DNA from 2 places in the Bacillus sp. OTU2372 genome. Region 2 is predicted to be linked to the other one. Evidence: riboswitches for the same ligand, from Rfam matches in the RefSeq annotation. Region 2 holds a riboswitch; the other holds the start of a gene.
What was found. Region 2 has a riboswitch for cobalamin ahead of metE (5-methyltetrahydropteroyltriglutamate--homocysteine S-methyltransferase). Riboswitches for the same ligand answer to the same signal wherever they lie in the genome.
Positions count from the first base shown of each region.

Region 1 (11,832 bases), on a different contig from region 2:
AAATGATGATGATCAGCCCCTTATAGGCCTCGAAAAGAGAGGGCAGAAGAAGGCGAACGCTTCCGGTGAATAACTGGATGTTCTTGTTCCGCTCATCTCCTTTTTCAAACTTCGCCATATAGTACACATCGGCATTTTGAAACGAATTCCCCAGCTTGCGGGCCAGTTCTACCCCATGCTTTGTAATCGCCACAACGGCATAGTCACCCTTCTGCTGAATGACCGCCTTTTGCGCTTCTTGGAGCTCGATCATTACGACTCCACCCCCCGGCGGAATCCATGTGTAAATGTTTTGTCATACAGCTTGGAACGATAATCTTGTTCATGTATGTTTTCGTCTAGCGCCCAGCCGGCTAAGATCATCGCCTGTTTACGAATCCCATTCGTCCGCATATCTTCATCCAACCGTTCTAGTGTGGTCCGGACAATTTTTTGATCCGGCCACGAGGCTTTATAAACAACCGCAACAGGGGTATCCATACTCCAGCCAGCCCCGGTCAATTCCTTGACAAGCTTTTTCGTTAACGTCGCACTTAAGAAAAGCGCAATCGTGCAATGATGTTTCGCTAAATCCGCCAGCTTTTCAAATTCCGGCACAGGTGTCCTGCCCTCAGCTCTTGTCAGAATCACGGTTTGCGTTAAATCAGGAATCGTCAGCTCGGCTTGTGCGGCCGCGGCAGCTGCAAACACAGAGCTCACACCCGGAACAATCTCTACCTCGATTCCTTTCTTCCTTAACAAGACGATTTGTTCCATAATCGCCCCATAGACAGCCGGATCGCCCGTGTGGACACGAACGACCTTTTTCCCTTGCTGGATTCGCTCAGCCATGACGTCAACCATTTCTTCTAAATGCATCCCGGCGGTTTTCAATATTTCGGCAGAAGGTTTTGCTTTAGCAATTAAGTCTTCGTTTACAAGAGAATCCGCATATAGAACGACATCTGCCTCCTGAAGATGCTGAAGACCTTTTACCGTGATTAAATCAGGATCGCCTGGTCCGGCACCAATGATATAAAGCTTCATTTTCTCACCACCATTAATGTTAAATATTCAAGCTCCGCTCCTTCAAGCTCATCTGCCCGCCAAATAATCTCCTCATCCGATGTTACCTTTGTGACGACTGAAGCCTTGTCAAGCAAATCTAAATCACGTAATACTTCAAGCATTAAATCAATGACCTTCGCTACTTTTATAAAAATGACACAATCATTGTCTTGAATGACTTTTTTCATGGTTTCATAGTCATCCCGCGCCGGAACAATCGCTACATGCTCATCCCCATCTGCCAATGGAATTCCCAGTCTAGAAGCAGCCCCATTGATGGACGAAATCCCCGGAACGACTTCAATCGGAACCTGCGGATACTTTTCCTGCATCAAACGCATCATATGAATAAACGTGCTGTATAATAGAGGATCCCCTTCAGTTACAAAAGCGACATCCTTTCCCTCCTGCAGCTTCTCCCATACATTTTCCACTGTTTCCGTCCATTTTCTTTCCAATGTGGCTGGATCCTTTGTCATCGGAAAGACAAGGCCGAGCATTTCCTTTTCGTTCGGCTGAAAATAGACATCAATGATTCGATGGGCATAGCTTTTGCTGCCCTTTTGTTTTTTCGGATAGGCAATCACGGGTGATTCCTTTAATTTACGATACGCCTTGACGGTAATGAGCTCTGGATCCCCAGGGCCCACCCCTAGGCCGTATAATGTTCCTACCATTTTTATTCCCCTTCCTTACGCCACGCTTCTATTATGTAAATCGGATTTAATGCATCAAACCTTGTCAGATTCAAAATAGGCTTGCTTCTGGATATTTGCGCAAGAGTAATATTCGTCTCATATCCCCGCTCTTTAAACGCAAGCATCGCTTCTGAAAGATTTTCAATCGTGACGGCATTTAAGACAATCCGTCCACGCGCTTTCAAGCGGCTGCAGCAAATATCCAAAATGTCTTCCATTCCGCCTGCGGTCCCGCCAATAAATACCGTATCTGGATCTGGGAAAGTATCTAATCCCTCTGGTGCTTTCCCGTGAACGAGTGTGGCATCCACACGGAACTTGGCTAAATTTTGTCGGCAGTTTTCTAGATCCCCTTCGTTCTTTTCGATCGCAAAAACATGCCCTTCCCTGGCGATTTTCGCTGCCTCAATCGCAACAGAACCTGTGCATGTCCCAATATCCCAAACCGTGCTGTCTTCCTTTAACCTTAGGGCACTAATGCTTAGTGTGCGAATTTCCTTTTTGGTAATTAAACCCTTATCCGGTTTTCGCTGAATAAACTCCGCATCGTCAATGCCAATCGGCCAATGTGGGCTTTCCCCTTTTTTCTTGAGAATTACCACATTGAGCGGTGAAAACTCTTCATCCTTCATTTCATCAAGGGTAAACCAGCGGCATCGTTCCTTGTCACTGCCAAGGTTCTCTCCCACAAACGCCTCATATTCAGTCATGCCAAAGGAAAGCAAATACTGAGCGATTTTATTTGGGGAATTTTCTGTGTCGGTTAAGATTGCGACCGTTTTTTTCCCATCCACTCGCTGTGCCAGCCCTTTTATACTCCTGCCATGAACGCTGGTAAAATAAGCATCCTGCCATCTTTCTTTCATTCTGGCAAAAGCAAGCTGGATCGAACTTAAATAAGGATAAATGTCCAAATCGATTTTAGAAGATAAATAGCTTCCAATTCCATAGAACAACGGGTCTCCGGAAGCTAGAATCACTACGTTTCTCGTCTCCGTCTGTAACCGTTCCACCAGGGATGAAAGCCCGCCTTCAATCGCGATTTTTTCGCCGGCGAATTCAGGAAAAAAGGAAAGCTGTCTCTTTCCTCCTACTAATAGTTCACTTTCATTAATCCACTTTTCGTACACCGGGAGCAGGCTCACTTTGCCTTCGTCCCCAATGCCGATCATTTTAATTGATGCCACTCTTTCGTCCCGCCTTTCCTAACAATTCCCCCTTCATGGTATAAAGGGTTGTATCAACATCGATCCCGCCATCGACTTCCTTTAACGCAGCAAGGCAGCAATGGTCGCTAAGCATTTCAAAAAAGGAGAGATGGCCCTTTGCTGTCATCATATCGCCAACCTGTGATGCCGTATTGGCCGTTCGAATTTCTTCGACCAGTGCGGCATCCGCACCGGTACGGCTTGCTACCTCCGCTAAAAAATTAAAATCTACCGGGGCGCTTTTCGAGTGGACCATCATGATCCCCATTGCGACCTTTGAGAATTTCCCCATCATGCCGACCATCGACACTCTTTTTACCCCTTGCTTCTTGCATTGTTTAAGGGTGAACCCGACAAAGTCACCCATTTCGATAAAAGCTTCCTCAGACAGCTCGGGGAATTGCTTCATGGCATTTTTCTCGCTCCTCCCGCCTGTTGTAATGACAACGTGCTCGCAGCCACTGGCCCGGGCAACACTGATCGCCTGGATGATACTGGCCTTATAAGCGGCTGTTGAAAATGGAACGACAATCCCACGGGTTCCGAGGATAGAAATCCCGCCAATGATTCCTAAGCGTCCATTGAGTGTTTTTTTGGCGATTTCTTCACCTGCTGGTACGGAAATGACTATTTTTATGCCTCTTGTAATCCCAAATTCTTTTAAAACACCTGCGGCCGTCTCACGGATCATCCTGCGGGGAACGGGGTTAATCGCCGCCTCGCCAACAGGAACGGGCAATCCGTCCTTTGTGACCCTGCCAACCCCAATTCCCCCGTCAAGGACGATACCTGGCTCATCGAGCCATGACACGGTGGAAACGATTAAGGCCCGGTGGGTGGCATCCGGGTCATCCCCCGCGTCTTTAATCGTACTAGCGGTGGCCGATTGTTCTGTAAGCTCACAGTTCTCTATCTGAAAAGTAGCAAACCGCTTGACGGGCAAGTAAATGGTTGATTCTGTTTGCGGCTCACCGGTTATTAATGCCGTTAGCGCCGCTTTTGTCGTCGCCGTTGCACAAGCCCCTGTCGTATATCCTTCCCGCAGCTTTCCTTTTGGTACTTCCTGCATGGGTTATCCCCGTTCAGCCATAATGGAAATGGCATTTAATGCGGCAACGGTCACGGTACTGCCGCCTTTCCTGCCAATATTGGTGATGAACGGGATATCGAGCTTGGCTAGTTCTTCTTTTGACTCAGCGGCAGAAACAAACCCAACAGGCAATCCAATGACAAGACCTGGTTTCGCTTCTCCTTCTTTAATCAGGCGGATGAGTTCGAGTAAGGCGGTTGGGGCATTCCCGATGGCAAAAATGCCACCGTCCGCTTCTTTGATCGCTTTTCGCATCGAAATAATTGCCCGTGTGGTATTTAAGCGTTTGGCTTCTTGTATCACATCCGGGTCGGAAATATAGACCTTGATTTCTCCGCCATACTTTTCAATTCGCGCTTTATTAGCCCCGCTTTGTATCATTTGAACATCGGCAACTACCATTTTCCCGCTCCGAATCGCCTGGATACCGGACTGAATAGCGTCAGGATGGAAGAGGACGCTCTTTCCGAGTTCAAAGTCAGCGGATGCATGGATGATGCGCTGGACAATCGGATACTGTTCCTCGGTAAACGGGTGCTCCCCAATTTCTTCATTAATCATTTCAAAACTTCTGCCTTCTATTTGTTCCGGTTGGACAGTTAACGGTTTAAATTCGGTACGAAAATCCATTTCTCTCACTCCTGTATTAAAATGATTGTTCTGTTGTGACGGTTTGTGTGAAACCGACCTTTTTATGTAATTCTGCGATGACATCGGTAAAATGAGCATAGACGGTGCCATAATTCAGTTTCGGGCGGCCAATAAGGATGACCTCAATCCCCAGTTCCTTGGCCGCTTCCACCTTTTCATCGACCGATCCGACTTTCCCGCTCTCTTTCGTCACCATTAAGGTCACGCCATATTGCTTATATAGGGCTTTGTCGAACTCTTTTGAAAATGGTCCTTGGATTGCGACAATATTTTTCTGTGGCAGCCCTAGCTGCTCACATTTTTCCATATTATCCACACGAGGCAGCATCCTGGCGATTAAGCGGATGTCCGGGTTACCTAATAGTTTTTCTGTAAAAATTTGAAGCGTCTTGCTGCCGGTCGTCAGCATTACCACGCCCTTTTTGGCCAATGCAAGCTCCGCTGCTTCCTCGTAGCTTTCGACGACTGTCATGTTGTCATATTGGAAAGTTTGTGACTCCCGCTCATACCGTATATAGGGGATTCCCGCCGATTGGGCCGCTTTGATCGCGTTTTTCGAAGCTTCTTCTGCAAAAGGATGACTGGCATCGACCACCGCTAGAATCCCTTTTGTGTCAATCAACCCCACCATGTCTTCATCGGTTAATCTTCCTACTTGGACAGGTATCCCTGACTCCCTTAATTCAACCGCTGCATTTTCTGTGACAACGGAGGCCAGGAGATCGAAGCCCTTCTTTTTTATTTCTAAAGCAAGGGCTCGTGCATCACTTGTACCGGCTAATACGAAAATCATCCTAATCTCCTGCCTTTTGCACTGCATGTTCGTGATCATGGTGATGGTCGTGGTCATGATGGTGATGGTCATGGCCGTGATGATGATCGTGGTCATGATCATGGTGGTGGTGATGATCGATATGTTCCATCACATTGAGACGGTATTGGCAGGTATCGCAGTTCATCTTCACCTCATCACCGAGGGCTTCTTCCACCCGATCGATTAAAATCGTCTGTAATTTGGGATGATAACCAAAATAGTCAGCCAATTGAAATTCAACCGCGGAATATTGATTTTGAATAGGAACCATCATTTCTTCTAACCGTTTAATCAGTATGCCGGTGAATAGAAAGTAAGGCAGGATTACCACTTTTTTTGCTCCAAGGTTAATACAGCGCTCAATCCCTTCGTTCACAAGGGGATTGGTCACCCCCATAAAAGCAGGTTCGACGATATTATAGTTTGTTTTTTCCCATAGTAATCTAGCAATTTTATATAAATCACTATTCGCATCGGGATCGCTTCCGCCCCGTCCTAACAAAAGGACAGCCGTATCGTCTTCAGGTGCCTCCCAATTCTCGCCAATTTCCATTAATCTCGTTTTTAGAATTTCAAATGTTTCCTCATGAACGCCAATTGGCCGGCCATAAGTAAATTGAACAAGTGGATATTTATTCTTTGCCTCATCAATAGCCGCTGGAATATGAATTTTGGAGTGTCCTGCCTGTAAGAGCATGATTGGAATCACGACAATATGGTCGGCCCCTTTCTCCACACACAGATCGATTCCTTGATTAACGGTTGGTCGTTCAAATTCTAAAAAGCACGTCTCAACTAGGAAAGAATCGTCCCATGTCTTTCTCATCTCACCGATGAACTCGCGAACCTGCTGATTTCCCTCTTGATCTCTGCTCCCATGCCCCACAAATAAAATTGCTTTCAAAATATTTCCTCCCCTTTGTTTGTAAATGCCTATCCTGCTAATTGACCGCTAGACTTCCCCTTTACTCCCCACAAACAGCCGCTTCGATTTTAAGGTTTGGTGTGATATCTTGGTACACAAAACCTTGAACCTCTTTTACCCGTTTAAAAAATTTATAGAAACGTTCATTTGGATAGGCCTTTTGTTTGTACTCTTGAACAATCCCCTCTATGACTCCGACAATTTGGTCCGGTGAGATTCCTTCCGCTACGATTTGGCCAGGATGTGCCGTTCTTCCAGCTGTCTTGGCTCCTAAAAATAAATCAAACGCTCCCTTGCGGTAGACAATGCCAATATCCTCTTTTACGGCTCCATAACAAGCCATGCCGCAGCCATTCACACCCAGTTTCAATTCTTTGGGGAGTTCCATGCCGCCTAACCTTTTCTGCAGCTCATCGGCATAAGGGATGGAATCCTTTTTTTCTCCGTCACAAAAATCACAGGCTTTTACAGTTAATACGTCGCCAACAGGAGCAATCAAAAAGTTGGCCGCCGTTAGTTTTTCAACAATCTCATTAGGCTTAGAGGTTAAAATTTGCAGCTTCATATAATGGTCTTGTGTGTATTCCATGACACCTTCATCTCCGACAATTTCGGAAAGAATGACCATCTGAGTCGCGGTAAATTTTTTATTGGCGACACCAGGGCTGACCGCTACCTCAAAAATAGATTGAAAGTCTTGCTTCACCATTAAACCTTGGGATGGTCCATCGTTCTCACCAAGGATCAATTGCAAGGCTTCCTCAGCCAGCTCTCTTGGCGACACATTCACTGAGGTTGGGGTGACTTGTTTCTTGTTTACCTGCGTTACATCTTCCGTTTGCTCCAGTGCCCATGGTTCGGCTGCCTTTTGCAGACGCTGATGCGGTTTCAACGGCTGAATTGCCTGATTTAATGTATACTTCCGCTGATAACCGCGCGGAGTGATGATCAAGCCGTCGTAAAAAAAAGTGGATGAGTTGCCAATTAAAACGGTGGTTAACATGCCAATTTCATGTTCGAGCATCTCTTGTAAATTGGTTAAGACGATTTTTTGACTATCACGGAAAGCACTCTTTACCAATCCTACAGGGGTGTCTGGCGAGCGATATTTAAGTAGAATTTTTTGTGCTTCCATAATCTGCCTTGTCCTTCTCCCGCTTTTTGGATTGTATAAGGCAATCACAAAATCAGCTTGAGCGGCCGCTTCGATTCGTTTTTCGATCAAGCTCCAAGGTGTCAAATGGTCACTTAAGCTGATCGTACATGCATCATGCATGACCGGCGCGCCTAATAAAGCAGCACAGGAGTTGATGGCGGAAATGCCAGGGACCACCTCCACTTCTACACCTGAGTCTTTTTTCCAGCCTTTTTCGATTAGCACTTCGTAAACCAGTCCTGCCATTCCATATACACCGGCATCACCGCTCGAAATGACCGCTACCGTGTAACCGAGCTCAGCCTGTTTCACAGCCTCCTGGGCACGGCTTACTTCTTCTGTCATTCCTGTGCTGATGATTTGCTTTCCAGTTATTAATCCCTTGATTAAATCAACATAGGTTTTGTAGCCGATGATGATATCACTTTCTTGGATGGCTTCTTTTGCCCGTCCGGTAATATGTTTTTCATCACCAGGGCCAAAACCAATCACCAATAATTTTCCTTTCACACTATTACGCCACCTTCCAAAATTTCAAACTTGAATCCAGCTACTATCCGCTGTTACATCTTTTCTTTAACCGCTTTTTGTACTCCTTCGATGCATTCCGAGCCTTCTGGCTGTATGAATCCTGCTTCGGAATATTGATAGATCGCATGCTCCTGAAGGCAATGACCTTCCGCCAGATGACGCTTTACAATTGTAGTTCCCACTTCCGGGGTTACGTTTTTATACCAAGTCCCTGACGGATAGACGATGGCAACGGGTGCATCCTTACATCTCCCATTGCATCTTGTTCTTGTTGTATGTATGAGTGAATCTAAGTTTAAATTGGTGATTTCGTTCCGAATCGCTTGTGTCGCTTCCTCCCCACCCTTTCTCATACAGCTGCTGCCGTTGCAAATGAAAACATGGTGTTTCGTCCCTTGTAAATTCCAAGTAGTCATGTCACACTCTCCTTTTCGTTTTTTACGTAAAAAAAGCACCCCTATGGACATAGGGGTGCAGAATATATACACACAAAAAATAGCGATATATGTTCAGCACTTCTACCTATGTTCCCGTAGGTTGATTGAAGCTTTTTAGGTATAGGCAGGTCTCCTGACTTAGGTTCATCATTCCATTGCGTCTTCCCGAATTCCTTCAGTGACATTTGCAATGAACTCCCCATACAGTGGCGGGTACCGTGACGGATTTAAACCGTACTTCCCAAATTATGCACATATTTTTAATGCGCACCTATCCTAATGTATTCAATTGTTAAAAAGGCTTGTTTCTTCTAAAGCTAAACTATGAGAATTAAAAATGATTTAGAATCATCAAAACGAAAAAATCCGTTCAACATTAGTTGAACGGATAAAACGTCAGCACAAAGAAAGTTAATAAACAATCCTTTTTGTCCAGACGTTCCATCTTCTCAACCCCCGAAGAAATCGAAACTTTAAAAGCTAAGACAGGTCTCCTGACTTGTGTATCTTCCTACTTTAGACCCTTCCCGTATCGTCCGTAAATACGTCTCAGTGGTTTGTCTATTTCGTCCACACTCACAGTTGCGGGGACAGTTCTGGTATTGCACCAGATTCCCTATTAAGCCCTAAGGCATCTTAACTAATTGTTAACAAAATCATATGTAATTTTAAGAGATAATAATTATACTAGTCTAACAAATAGAATATATCAAGTGCTTTTTTAATTCCCTTATTTTATAATCCATGTTGTTTACCTCCGAGGATCGATCTTGTCTGGCTTTTTTTAATAAGAATATTATTATACCTATTAAAAATGATGACACAATTTTAAAGTTCTAAAAAAGCTAGGGAGACCAAACGCCTTTTTTGTATGATTCAACAAAATGAACCAAATAATAAATGAAAGCAAATCAAGGTATTATTAATTTGAGGTGATATCATGCCAGTCCTCGAAGTTGATGAGAGTACCCTTTACTACACTGTTAAAGGTAAAGGGATTCCAATCATATTTATTCATCCGCCCGTTCTAACTTCAATAAATTTCATATACCAGTTAGAAGAACTATCTCGTTATTTTCAGGTTATCACCTTTGATATACGAGGACATGGAAGGAGTCCTTTTTCAAGAAAACCTGTTACTTATCCACTAATCGTTGAGGATATAAAAAAACTAATGGACCATTTAGAAATTAAGCAGGCCTTTTTATGTGGATATTCAGCAGGGGCATCCATCCTATTGGAATTTTTGTTATCAACATCAAAAGGGCGTGCTCTAGGTGGAATCATTATTAGTGGAATGCCTGAGGTAAGTGACTGGCGTCTAAAAAACAGAATACGCCTTGCTAAAAACCTGGCAAAGATTGGGGCATTGCCTACTTTAGCTCGGTCAGTATCCAATAGCAATTCAAATACAAAAGAGTTGTTCGACAAGATGTTTCTAGAAGCTAAAAAAGGTGATGTTAGAAACATCTCGCAATACTATGATTACATTTTGAACTATAACATTTCCGATCAACTAGAGAACATTACTATGCCAATTTCCCTCATTTATGGTGGAAAAGATAAAACATTTTATCATTATGCACAACAACTACATACGAAACTCCCTCAAAATGAAATAACCTTTGTTGAAGGCATTAAACATCAAGTCCCAACAAAAGCAGCAAGTAAATTGAATCAAGTTATTTATCAATTTATCCAAAACCTTCCAGAAAACAGAGGTGAATACGATTGGATGTTAAACTATTTCATTTAATAAATTTGCTTTCCGGACGTCATTTAATAATAGATAAATTAATGATACTTATTTCCAAAAAGATGAAATTTGTTTTCTTTATTATTTTATTGATTTTGCTTTTTAAAAAAAGGAATGTAACTATTGAAGCAGTAGTGTCTATCATGATTTCGTTATTCTTGCATTTTATAATTAAGCTATTTTATTTTAAGCCCCGCCCATTTTTCAAAGGGAGAGTAGGTATACTTACCCCTTCTAAATTTGATTCGTCCTTTCCAAGTAAACATACTCTACTAACTTTCGCCGTTTCAACAATAGTCCAGTTTAATCAACGCATCCTTGGATCTATTATGTTGGGGTTATCTTTTTTAACGGGATTGTCACGAATTTGGCTAGGACATCATTATCCTTCTGACATTGCAGGAAGTGCTGTATTAGGCTCTTTTACAAGTGCGATTATTCATAAATTACTCAAAGGAAATGGCAATGAAAGCACTTAAGAAAATTGCACTGACTATGAGGTATTATGATTTTTCATTGAAAAATGTTGACAAACGATTAGCTGGTTTAGTTCAATAAAAAAAGTTGATTGCCTTTTGTATTAGTAATCACCTCCTGTCTTTTCTATTCAATAAAGTCTATTTTATTTTGCCGACACCATTCAATCGCAATTTGTTTAAAAAACTCGTCTCGGTATGAATACCATTAGTCTTCCATTCCACAATCTATAATTTTGTCCATAAATCTTCTAAAGGCACCCTTTCCCTTAATTGCCCTGGATAAGGTTTCCTCTTTTCGTTGATCTCATACAGTTAGGCAAAAGTTTCCCATTATCTGAAATTCATTTACATCCTATTTAGTAGGTAAATCTATATAACTTTCAAAGTTTTCAACTACATCGATACCACCCTAGCTAATTTTGGATTAACAATTATTCCATTAGGCCTCTTATGTTACGTAAAAAAATTTTGGTTCATTTCTTTTATTAAAAGATCCCATTGTTACATCTCCCCACCAAAGGTGGCCACCGTTTGTCTGTCAAGACCAAACTCATCATGGCCATTCCATTTGAATACAGTTTGTACATATCCCAGACTGTCCGCATTATACCTGCCAGCTATCCTTTGATATGCTTCGAGTTCATAGATATCGTCCCTGTTAAAATCAATCGGGTATAAACCAGACAAAGGATTCACCCACCCATTAATAGGAGCCTTTAAAATTCCTTGGGGGTTATAGATTTCCGATAAATATTCTTTCCCCTTATAAGTAAGGTCAAGAATATACTTTTCTCTGAGATGATAACTGATTACCTTTGCTTTGTATTGATTTTCATATGTCACATCGTACTTATAGGAATCATTGAATGCATCTGAATCAAAAATCTGCCTTATTTGACCGTTCATATTAGAAAAGATATACGCATAAATTGTGCCGGCACTTCCTCCGGTATCGATGACCACTAAAATATCATCGCCTTTTTTGCCTGTAAAATTCCCCAGAAACAGGGTTGGATTGTATCCAGAGTTATTTATAAAAT
Region 1 covers NZ_JASATK010000020.1:33,155-44,986, reverse strand. The annotation lists gene AAHB15_RS23230 (cobalt-precorrin 5A hydrolase) at 1-253, opposite strand, end outside; gene cobM (precorrin-4 C(11)-methyltransferase) at 253-1,026, opposite strand; gene cobI (precorrin-2 C(20)-methyltransferase) at 1,023-1,724, opposite strand; gene cbiE (precorrin-6y C5,15-methyltransferase (decarboxylating) subunit CbiE) at 1,727-2,917, opposite strand; gene AAHB15_RS23210 (cobalt-precorrin-5B (C(1))-methyltransferase) at 2,919-4,022, opposite strand; gene AAHB15_RS23205 (precorrin-8X methylmutase) at 4,026-4,673, opposite strand; gene cobK (precorrin-6A reductase) at 4,690-5,487, opposite strand; gene AAHB15_RS23195 (sirohydrochlorin chelatase) at 5,489-6,412, opposite strand; gene cobJ (precorrin-3B C(17)-methyltransferase) at 6,474-8,099, opposite strand; gene AAHB15_RS23185 ((2Fe-2S) ferredoxin domain-containing protein) at 8,153-8,536, opposite strand; cobalamin riboswitch at 8,664-8,847, opposite strand; cobalamin riboswitch at 9,025-9,211, opposite strand; gene AAHB15_RS23180 (alpha/beta fold hydrolase) at 9,498-10,313, shown strand; gene AAHB15_RS23175 (phosphatase PAP2 family protein) at 10,289-10,792, shown strand; gene AAHB15_RS23170 (VCBS repeat-containing protein) at 11,294-11,832, opposite strand, start outside.
Region 1: linked by a shared signal. The riboswitch ahead of AAHB15_RS23185 ((2Fe-2S) ferredoxin domain-containing protein) and the one ahead of metE (5-methyltetrahydropteroyltriglutamate--homocysteine S-methyltransferase) in region 2 are both predicted to bind cobalamin.

Region 2 (11,832 bases):
ATAACATCATACAATTAATCGGAGACGTGATTGTATTGTTAAAGCCTCAGGCAAATTTGAAGAACATTGAATTATTACTACGAACTAGCCGTGAGGTCCTTTATATATACTGTGAAAATACAAAAATCAAGCAAGTTTTTATCAATTTAATAAAAAATGCTATAGATTCCATGGAGAATGGCGGTAATATTTTTCTTAATGTAGTGGATATCGAAGAAAATATTCAAATACAGATCATCGATCAAGGGAGTGGTATCCCGAAAGATTTATTGAATAGAATCGGTGAACCTTTTTATACCAGAAAGGATAAAGGAACAGGACTAGGTCTGTTGGTTTGGTTTCAAATTATTGAAAGTCATGATGGAGCCATACATGTAGACAGCAAAGTTGATGTTGGAACTACATTTACAATTACTATGCCTTCATCAAGCTTTTAATTTAGAATTCAGAGCACAAGTATGAAATTTTCAGCTGTTGGCAAATTTCAATTAAGAATATAAACATAAAGGGACATGTAATGAGAGACATCTTGTTACATGTCCTTTTTTACTGGTTTAAAACAATCAGTATTTTTAACAATTTAGTACAAGATAAATAAGGATAATAAAAATAATTGACAAAAACGACTAATGTAATTATTATAGTTACATTTAATTAAATTTGTTACAAAAGGAAAGAATGATAGTAAACAAAAGAATTCTGGGAGGAATAGTCAATGAAAATGTTAGTAACAGGAGCAACAGGAAAGCTGGGAATGAAGGTTGTAGAGGCTTTATTGAAAACTGTCCCCGCCAATCAACTTGCTGTCAGTGTTCGCAATCCAGAGAAGGCGGAAGGGCTACGGGCTCGAGGAGTAGAAGTTCGCCAAGGAGATTTTGATCGCCCAGAGACATTGGATACTGCCTTTGCAGGGATCGATCGCATATTAATCATTTCTGCGGATGGAGACAATGAAACAAGAATTCGTCAGCATACAGATGCAGTGGCATCTGCTGAACGTGCAGGGGTTAAATTTATGGCGTATACAAGTTTAGGTAATGCTATGGAAAGCGTGATGTTCCTTGCACCGCCACACCGTGCTGCAGAAGAGGCAATCTTGAAAACAGGCATTCCCTATTCTTTCTTACGCAACAACTGGTACTTGGAAAATGAAATCTCAAGCATTCAAGGAGTTCTAGCAGGTGCCCCTTGGGTGACGTCTGCAGGTTCAGGAAAGGTTGGCTGGGCATTGCAACAAGACTATGCAGAGGCTGCAGCAACGGTACTATCAGGGGGAAATCACGAAAATACAATCTATGAGCTTTCAGGTAAGCCATTAACACAAGAAGAGTTTGCATCTGCACTAGGAACAGTTTTGGGGAAAGAGATACCTGTACAACGGGTGGATGACGATGCATATGCGGACATTATGAAAGGTGCTGGCGTCCCAGAATTCATCATTCCTTTCCTAGTAGACATCCAGAAAGGGATTCGTGAGGGGGCCTTGGAAATTGAGAGTAATGATTTCGAAAAACTTCTTGGTCGTCCAGCTACACCAATCACAGAGGCATTGACCCAAATCGTTAAAGGAATTTCAAAAACAGAATAATGTAACTTCAAAACCGACCTTTCTAATGTAATAAGGGTCGGTTTTTTAATTAATCGTTCAGAATCAAAGTAGTTATCTTCCATGTTAGCTGGGTTCATATTATACTAATAAATTACAAGGGAAATTTTACCTAGAGAGTACATAAAATGGGGGAGAAACATGATAAGAAGATTAAATATAAATGATCATGACGTTTGTCTAAGTTTATTGAAAACCAAACCTGCAGAAAACTTATTTATTATTGGTGACATAGAGGTATATGGGTATGAACAAGAATTTCAAAAGCTTTGGGGAGAGTTTAACGAAGGTGGAGACCTGATTGCTGTTTTGTTAAAATTCGAGGAAAATTATATTCCATTTGCATTAGATTCATTTGATGCAAGAGGATTTGCTGAGGTCATGTCTAACGATTCTACTTTTAAGCTGATGTCAGGTCTAAAGGGGATTACCGAGCAAATTGAGCCCTTCCTGAATCAACCTTACAAAAGGAAAAGAAAACTTTATTATGCTAAATGCACTAAATTAAATACTGTTACAAATAATGTTGACAAATCAAATGTTCAACAAGCAAAACCCCACGATGCACAAGAACTTGTTGAATTACTAAACTCGGTTCCAGAATTTAACTTATCAACCATGACTTTGGAAAGAAAACTACGTGAACTGAATGACGGAAGTTCGCGATCATTTTTTATAAAGGAAGATGGGAAAATAGTATCAACCGCCTCAACAGCAGCAGAAAATTCAATGTCAGCCATGGTGGTGGGGGTAGCTACACAAGAAAAATATAAGAAAAAAGGATACGCTACTAACTGTATGCTGAAGTTGTGCAGTCAACTTCTTGATGAAGGAAAAGAACTATGTTTGTTCTACGACAATCCAGAAGCTGGAGCCATTTATAAACGGATTGGTTTTGAAGACATTGGATTCTGGATGATTTATACATATAAATAAACGAAATTGAAATGTTATAAGGCAGAGTTTCATCTCTGCCTTAAGCCTTATCGGTTTACAATGTTTGGTTTTATTCCACTTTAACCTTTATATGATCAACTGCATTATAACCATAGCCCTTTCGGTTCCAGAATGGTTTTGAAGGTTGGACATTCCCATGTGAATCTGTTGCTTTTGATTTTATCGTATACTCACCTTTTTTAAGCACCTCCCATTGATAATTCCAAGAAACCCATGAATACTTCTCAGATGTAGATGTTAATTGACAGGTCTCCCAAGTGTGACCATCATCTAAACTAATTTCCACTTTGTCTATACTTCCTTTTCCAGTCCACGCAATTCCTTTTATCTGGTATATTCCTGTAGTCAGTAATTGCCTATTTAATGGATATTGAATCGTAGAGTTTACATTGATCGTCGTGACTGGAAACTTCCCACTATCATCTTCTTTGTTTGGATAGTAAACATAGTCCACTGTTTGATAGGGGCCTTTAAATTCCTTGTCAATCACAGTAATACTTTTAATCCATTTTACAGAGGCCATTGCATACCAGCCAGGGACGATCAATCTCAAGGGAAAACCATGCTTAAAGGGGATTGGCTGATTATTATACTCATAAGCTATGATGGTGTCTGGTTCAAGCGATTTTTCAATTGGTAAGCTTCTTGAAAAGTTAACCATCTGGTCGGAATCAGGTCTCTCACCGTAATCATAACCTTCAAAAACTAATTCTTTGGCAGCATCAATCACCCCAGTGTACTGCAGTAATGTCCTTAAAGATACTCCTTTCCAAATTCCTTGACTTATGGCACCTTTTTCCCATTGTTCTCCAAATACTTTTGGTTCAAAAAAGTCTCGTTTATCTCCTGAACACTCTAAAACCACTTTGATCGTTCTCGATGGCAGTGAGTATATTTCCTGTAATGAAAATGTTCTTGGGGTATGCACGAATCCCTGAATTGGAAGAAAGTAGAAGGATGATGTAAAGTGAGGATAAGAAAAATGATTTCTTCTGTAAAATAAATTTCCATCTACTATATTATTATTTATAAATTGTAGGGGTGTTTCCTGATTTTCTGGGTTTAACGACTTTGTAATCAGGTAGGGTTTTACCCCTGGTTGATGAAATTTTTTCAAGTAACTACCTCCTTAAACTTTACTATTTAATGCATATGTACTTGGAGGCTTATTATTCAATTAAGAGGTCTTTTGTTTGCGTGAAAAAGGTAAATTGAAAGCCACTGTTTCTCCAAGATACAGTGGCTGTTTTGTTTCAGTTTTAGATAGGTATTGAAACGATAATAGGTTATGCGTTTTTGATTAACTTCATCCCAAAGGTTAAAATCTCGTAACTGTTTTTTAGAATAAAGCCATAATTTTTGTTATGATCAATCACAACATCCCCATCCAGATGACTTATCACCAGTGAGTCAATAAGAATGGTAATATCATCAATCTTAAAAACCTCATCATTTTCTGCCTGCTCAACCTGAGCAAGTTCATACATATAGGTCGCCCCTCAACCAGTAGTTCGGATTTCGTTAATTCGAACAATTGGTGCGTTACCAAGCTGAGTTTTGAGTTGCTGCTTGGCGACTGTAATCATAGTAACGTTCATTTTTTTCACCTCAATACTTATTTTCCCTTTCCTAACTATATAAAACCCTAAAAAAAGTTAGTAAGTCCAAGTATAGTGTATTGTGGCGATTTTGTGAAAATTTTTTGCTTTTGCCGGAACTGGATCTGTTTTTATAGGAGAGAAACTATGAAAATGGTAAAATAATAAAACTTAGTAAATAAAGGAGTCATTACATATGATGAACAAAATAGAAATCCTTGCTCGTAGAATCCTAGGCTGGAGGCTAAATCGATGGGACAGATGGTATGATAATGGGAAGGAAATCTTCATTCCTGTTTCGGAGTTTCAACCGGAAGACAACCTCGAACATGCCATGCTTTTAGTAGAAAGATTAAAAGAGCTAGGCTTTGTCTATAAAACAAATGGGAAAAACGAGGCTTGTTTTGATGATGTTTGTGAAACGGGTGAAACTTTAGCCCACGCGATTACAAACGCAGCCTTTTCCATTGCGGATAATAGCTCCATTGATGAGGGCTGGCTTTAGTATTAAGGGGGAGATTTTTCATGAATAAACCAATTATCGGTATTACAGGGGCATATGTCAATCATAATCAATTTATGGAAGGCGTTTATGTTCATCATGATTACCATAAGACAGTCGCCGCTAACGGAGGACTACCGATCATTCTTCCATACATAAATGCGGAACTAGCTATAGAAACGATGCCGCTTTGTGACGGGATTATCCTAAGTGGCGGAGAAGATGTAGACCCACTTTTTTATGGCGAGGATCCACATCCACAGTTAGGTCCCACTACACGTGAGCGCGACTCGGTTGAAATCGCCATTGCCAAATACGCGTTAGAGAACAATATTCCCTTGCTCGCCATATGCAGAGGAATTCAAATTTTAAATGTGGCCTTAGGAGGATCGTTACTACAAGATATCCCAAGCCAAGTCAAAGAGCCGATTCAACACTCGCAAAAGGTTACTAGAAGCCGCGAAACTCATTGGGTCAACATCCAAAAAGATAGTAAATTATTTCAAATACTGGACTCCGAGCAGGTTAGAGTAAATAGTCTTCATCACCAATCAATAAATAAGGTGGCCAAAGATTTACGAGTAGTAGCAGAGTCGTCTGACGGGATTGTTGAGGCTGTCGAATACATTTATCCAAATACTTTTACAGTGGGAGTGCAATGGCATCCAGAATCCATGGCAAACACCAATAATCAGATGAACAATTTGTTCGTAGAATTTATTAAAAGCTGTTTGAAAGTTACGGTTTGATGGATGGAACGGAGGAATTGATACATGGAAAAAATTTATCTGGATTATAATGCTAGTACCCCATTGGCACCTGAAGTCGTTGATGCCATGCAGCCGCTGCTGACTGACTTTTATGGAAATCCATCAGCCTTACATTGGGCTGGGAAACCGGTAAAAGAATTATTGCAGAATGCCAGAGAACAGGTGGCCGATTTAATCGGCAGTTCGGCGAGAGAAATCATTTTTACTAGTGGTGGCAGCGAAGCAAATAACCTAGCTTTGAAAGGCTTTTATTTTAAAAATCGGCATAAAGGCAGCCACATCATCACCTCTAAAATTGAACATCCTGCGGTCATGAATCCTTGTCAGTTTTTGGAACAAGTTGGGGCAAAGGTGACATACCTAGGAGTTGACCCTTACGGGAGAGTTTTACCGGAAGAAGTCGAAAAGGCGATTACCGATGAGACCATTCTGATTTCGATTATGCACTCCAATAATGAAACAGGTACCTTACAGCCCATCAAAGAGATTGGGAAAATAGCTGAAAGATATGGGATTGTTTTTCATACAGATGCTTCCCAGTCAGCGGGAAAGGTGGCAATCAATGTGCATGAGCTAAATGTAGACCTGCTCACGATTGCCGGCCATAAACTATATGCACCTAAGGGGGTCGGGGCACTTTATATCAAAAACGGAATCGAGCTTGAACCGCTCATTCACGGAGCAGGGCATGAGTTCGGCCTTCGTGCAGGCACTGAAAATACATTACTGGCAGTAGGATTAGGAAAGGCCTGTGAGCTCGCGAAGCAGCAGGAAGGTAATCCTGATTTAAAAAATTTGACTAACTATTTTTGGAGTCAATTAATGGATGCATTTGGGGAGCAGATTGTCTTGAATGGGCATCCTGAACAAAGGCTACCAAATACCTTAAATGTAAGTTTTGTAAGAAAAATAGGTCAAGACCTGTTAGCGGCAATACCAAGTCTAGCTGCCTCGACTGGTTCTGCCTGTCATGCCGGAAGAATTGAATTATCACCGGTATTAAAGGAGATGGGTGTCACTAAGGAAGTTGGGATGGGTGCGATTCGCTTTAGTTTAGGCAGGTACACGACAAAAGACGAAATCGATCAGGTCGTATTAGGTTTAATAAGAATAGTGTAGAAAACAAGGGCCATGCGATATTACACTAAATTTTGAAATAAAAAAAGCCATTTGTGAGTTTGATTAAATCACAAATGGCTTTCATTTTATAACACTATTCAGTTAAGTGTTTTGCGATTGTATAGCCAATTAGGTAAGCTGATGCAGAGGTATTGCCATCAACGGTAAATGGAATAATCGATGCATCAGCTACAATTAAATTATCCACTCCATGCACATTACCAAACCGATCTACTACTCCACCTCGATTAAAAGGCGCCATCCGTAGAGAACTCTGTTGATGGTGGTTATGACCGAAGTTTTCTTTAATGAATTCTTCAAGTTCATCATCATTTCCAATCATTTCCAGTGTCGGGTTTACAAGCTTATAATTCCGATCTATGCTGGAGAGTTTCTCCGCAATACTTTTAATGTAAGTTTTATAGATTGCTTTAATTGCCTCCAAGTCATACCTGTTATCGAGAAAACCTTCATCTGCTAATACAATTTTTAATGGATCATTGCTTTGTATTTTAATGGCTCCCCGACTTCTAGGCTGTAAGAATAAAATAGCAATATTTAAGTTTCCTTCTGAAAAGATTCCTATTAATTGTACTCCACGGCGTCGATCATTTATTCCGCTAAGTGGATTAGGTAAAAAAGCACCACCAGTATAAAGAGCAAATGGGTCTCTTTGCAACTCAGAGACATCTTTTTGATTAACAGTAAATGTAGCAGTGTTTAAGGTGTGATTAGTCAAAAATTCCCCTACATTCGGATTATCAAAAACAACTGGTATGCCAACTTGAAGAAGGTCATTTGCTGGACCAATTCCAGACAACATTAACAGCTGGGCACTGTTAATCCCTGCTGAAATAATTACTTTTTTACGTGCAAAGGCTTTTACCTTTTTTCCTTCTTTAAGAAATTCAATTCCAATTGCAGTTTGCCCGTTAAATAAAATACGAAGTGAAGTTGACTTATATAAAACTCTTAATTTACGACCATTTACACCAAAACCATCGGGAGTCATCACATCGGAAGATAAAAATGCTGTGGATGAGCTTTCACGTTGTCCATTGTTTTTCTGAAATAGCTGCCATCGAGTAAAAGGACCAATTGGGGTTCTAGGGTCATTATAATCTAGTATCTTATTAAAACCAGTTGCCTGTTCCATAGCTGAAACCAGTTTTTTTGTCATACTAGGTGGATTTTTTGGTGTCTGCCTGATATTCAAACGACCATTAAGCCCGTGAAATTCTGGGCTATTTGTTTTACCATGGAAATTTTCTAACTGTTTAAAGTTTTCTATGGCTTTTTCAGGTGACCAAAGTGGCCCTAAAAGCATTTCCCATTCTCTTAAAACTGATGGTGTAGGTCTAACATACTGTTCTCCATTAATTGATGATCCACCACCAGAAAGACGGCCTGTTGTCCATTCAAAAGATCTATTATCCACCCCTGGTTGAGGTATACCTTCTCCTTGCCAAAAATATTGTGGGAAAAATTGTTCCTCAAGTTCAGGCGCAAATCTTGAATCACTTATCGGCTGATCCTTATCATCGTTTTCTCCTGCCTCCAAGACTAGGACCGAAGTTTTTTTATCATCTGTGAGTGTCTTAGCTATCACTGCACCAGCGGGACCCGTTCCAACAACAATAAAATCAAACGTGTTTATTGAACTATTTATCATATCAATCCCTCTTTATATCATTAATCTGTGATACGTGAAAATAATGGGGAGGAAGGAGGTAAAGATAAAATATCTAAAATACTATTCCCTCATTCTCTAATTAATTTTTAGTAAAAGAAGAGTGGACCATTAATCCACTCTTCTTTTACTTTTTGTGAATAATTTTACATCTGAAACATTATTCGGTATAAATGAAGAAACGTTTAAATCCCTTCCTTGGGTAAGATTTTCAAGACGCCTTATCGCTTCATTAAACTCTTCCACAGTCATTTGGTTTGTTGCAAGTAAGGAAGTAAGGATGGCAAATGCAATTGGAGTCGTATCCACAAATACGTCGACTTTCACATCTACATCAGAATTGCCACTTTGTCCAATTGTGTTAATGTTTTCGCTTTTAATCTTTACATTATCTTCTTGGAATGCAAGAGAATCGGAGGAGTTGTTATGGTTTCTTGTGTTTTGCCAATTAGAAGGGATGTACTGGTTCTTATCTCTGTATCTTTCCATTATTTCCACCTATCTTAATTAAGGGTGGAACATTTATATCCCACCCCTCAATTTTTAATTAAAAATCTACATCTACATCAGTATTTTGATCTTGCTCGTTGTCTTGATCTTGATCAGATCTTACACGTGCATTGCTTCTGCTGTTTAGTGTAATATCTACGCGAGAATTTCCTGAATTATTGATTGTTGCTCTAGCAACATTTGTATTTCTGTCAGTATTACGTACATCTGCCTCTGCCTCTGATTCTGAACGATTGCGAACGTCATTTTCAAAATCGTTGTTTACATCCACATTCACATTTGTGTTAGTGTTATTACGGCGGTTTCTTCCACTTTCACTTCTTGCCATTTAATAATCCCCCTTAAATTCTTAATTTTTACTTCTAGTCTTCGACATCTACATTTGTATTTTGTTCTTGGTCACTATCTTGATCTTGGTCAGTGTTAGCACGAGCGTTGCTGCGGCTGTTTAATGTAACATTCACACGAGCATTTCCTGAATTAGCAAGAGTTGCTCTAGCAACATTTGTATTTCTGTCTGTGTTGCGTACTTCAGCCTCTGCTTCAGATTCTGAAGTATTTCTTACATCATTATCGAATTCATTATCAACATCAACATCAACATTGGAGTTATTGTTGTTATTGTTATTTCTACCAGTACCTCTAAACACAGATTGATTTCCTTGATTATCAAATTCTCTTGTTCTTCTCAATTGATTCAACTCCTTTCCCTTTTCCTATTAAGTATTTTATTCCCGAAAGGCACTATGGATTGGACAAGTTACCGAGGATAAATACCCATTTACTGTAAAATAAGATTAAATTTATCTGAAATTTGTAATGTGGACTAAATTAGATACAGAAGGAAATGCAGGAGGAGAAGGTTCTAAGAAGGAGAGTATTACAGTGGAGGCTTAATAGAAATCAAGGACTAACGAATGGCCGTTAGTCCTTTTCACATTAGTATTCTTGATCTGATACCATAGATTCAATATACTCATGAAGTTTGTCCTCTTCATAATCATTTAGTTCCCTCATCGGAATGACGGTTAACTTAGTGGGATCATTCCCGCGTACTTCCGCAACTAATAACTCATCTAGATACACATTAAAGGCTGGTTCATTCTCATGCGAACTTTTAATGGTTTCTTTATGGAAATTTGGTTTCTTTTCTTCCATGACTTTTCCTCCAACTCATTTATTTCCACCTTACTATTTCCAAATTTTAAAGAAACCATTAAATTTTCATTTTCTCGTAATAATAAGGATGGAGGTGATAAAAAAATGGAGAAACAAAATAAGTTTCCAATACCCATGAATGATATGGGTGAACCATCTGAAATGAGCCCCGAAAATGAATCGAAGGCACCAATGGTGGAAGTGAATCAACCTACTGACACACAGGATCCGCTAGAGATTAGAGATCGTGCCTCAGTCACTGTATACTAAAAATAAAACAGGTAAAACAAAATGTTTTGCCTGTTCATAATTCTTTCAATCGTACAACTAAGTTTTGACAGTCTTTGTTATACATGCTAATATGGCTATTAAATTCAAAATGTTTGTAAAAATTACATAAGAAATGCAACAGGTGCTGTTTAAAATTACACAGCTTAAAAGGGAAGACCGGTGAAAATCCGGCGCGGTCCCGCCACTGTATAGGTGAGCAACTTATCAACAACCACTGTTTCAGTAGAAATGGGAAGGGATAAGGAGCGATGAACCTAAGCCAGGAGACCTGCCTGTTGTATGCGCTTGAACTCTACGGGTGTATAGGGGGGAGTGAGAAATACGTGTTGAGAAAACCAAAAGGTCTCAATTCCAGTTAACTGTGCGTATCAATCTCTCTTTCCATTGAAAGGGAGATTTTTTTGTTGGGACAAAAATACAAACCTATAAGGGGATGTTTCTAGAAAATGAAAAGTTCGAATTTAGGGTATCCAAGAATTGGAGAAAAACGCGAGTGGAAAAAGGCATTGGAACAGTTTTGGACAGGAAAATTAGAAAAAGAGCCATTTTTAAAACAAATGGAGGAGATTCGCCTGAAACACCTCCAAAAGCAAAAGGACCAAGGAATCGACTTGATTCCTGTAGGTGACTTTAGCCTATATGACCATGTCCTTGATACAGCAGTAATGTTCGGGCTTTTACCAAAGCGGTTTAACTATAAGGGTGGTAAAGTCTCACTTGAAACATATTTTGAAATCGCAAGAGGAACAAAGGATGCTGTAGCAGCAGAAATGACAAAATGGTTTAACACCAACTATCACTATATTGTTCCGGAACTGGACCAAACTGTTCCGACTCTTGTTGAAAACCGCCCGCTTCAATTTTATAAAGAGGCAAAGCAAAAACTTGGTATTAAAGGAAAGCCAGTAATAATAGGTCCGGTTACATTTGTTAAATTATCAAAAGGGTACACTAATTTAAAGACAGTCATTCATCAATTCATTCCATTATATGCTGAAATTTTGCGTGAGCTGCAAGCAGAGGGAGTTGATTGGGTACAAGTCGATGAACCTATTTTAACGACATCGCTCTCAAGGGAAGAGGTAGAACTATTTGCTGACGTCTACCAGCAATTGCATGAAGCTGCACCTAACGTAAACATCTTGCTGCAAACCTATTTTGATAGCATCGATTATTACGAAAAGATAATTTCACTACCTGTTCAGGGAATAGGGTTGGAATTTATCCATGATCGCGGTGAGAATTTGGCTTCCTTGAAGAAGTTTGGATTCCCGGAAGATAAGGTGCTTGCAGCGGGGATTCTCGATGGGCGTAATATCTGGCGCACCAATCTTGATGAGAAGTTATCATTACTCTCGGAGATCGCGGAGATCGTTCCAAAGGATCGCCTCATTGTACAGCCATCATCAAGCTTATTACATGTTCCTGTTACAGTGAAGAGTGAAGATACACTTGAAGAGGTGCTAAAAAATGCCCTTTCCTTTGCGGATGAAAAATTACATGAAGTGGTTGTTCTGACAAAAGGGCTTCGTCTAGGGAAAGATTCCATTCAAGAAGAAATCGTTTCAAGTACAAAAGCGATTAAGGCATTAAATGAATCAACTTTCCGAAACAATCAACAAGTACAAAAC
Region 2 covers NZ_JASATK010000024.1:39,752-51,583, reverse strand. The annotation lists gene AAHB15_RS24930 (HAMP domain-containing sensor histidine kinase) at 36-437, shown strand; gene AAHB15_RS24925 (SDR family oxidoreductase) at 716-1,588, shown strand; gene AAHB15_RS24920 (GNAT family N-acetyltransferase) at 1,748-2,542, shown strand; gene AAHB15_RS24915 (sulfite oxidase) at 2,613-3,680, opposite strand; gene AAHB15_RS24910 (hypothetical protein) at 3,850-4,050, opposite strand; gene AAHB15_RS24905 (BC1872 family protein) at 4,358-4,666, shown strand; gene AAHB15_RS24900 (gamma-glutamyl-gamma-aminobutyrate hydrolase family protein) at 4,687-5,412, shown strand; gene AAHB15_RS24895 (cysteine desulfurase family protein) at 5,437-6,552, shown strand; gene AAHB15_RS24890 (GMC family oxidoreductase) at 6,647-8,224, opposite strand; gene AAHB15_RS24885 (hypothetical protein) at 8,354-8,731, opposite strand; gene AAHB15_RS24880 (hypothetical protein) at 8,790-9,080, opposite strand; gene AAHB15_RS24875 (hypothetical protein) at 9,115-9,444, opposite strand; gene AAHB15_RS24870 (hypothetical protein) at 9,692-9,910, opposite strand; gene AAHB15_RS24865 (hypothetical protein) at 10,016-10,180, shown strand; cobalamin riboswitch at 10,304-10,491, shown strand; gene metE (5-methyltetrahydropteroyltriglutamate--homocysteine S-methyltransferase) at 10,648-11,832, shown strand, end outside.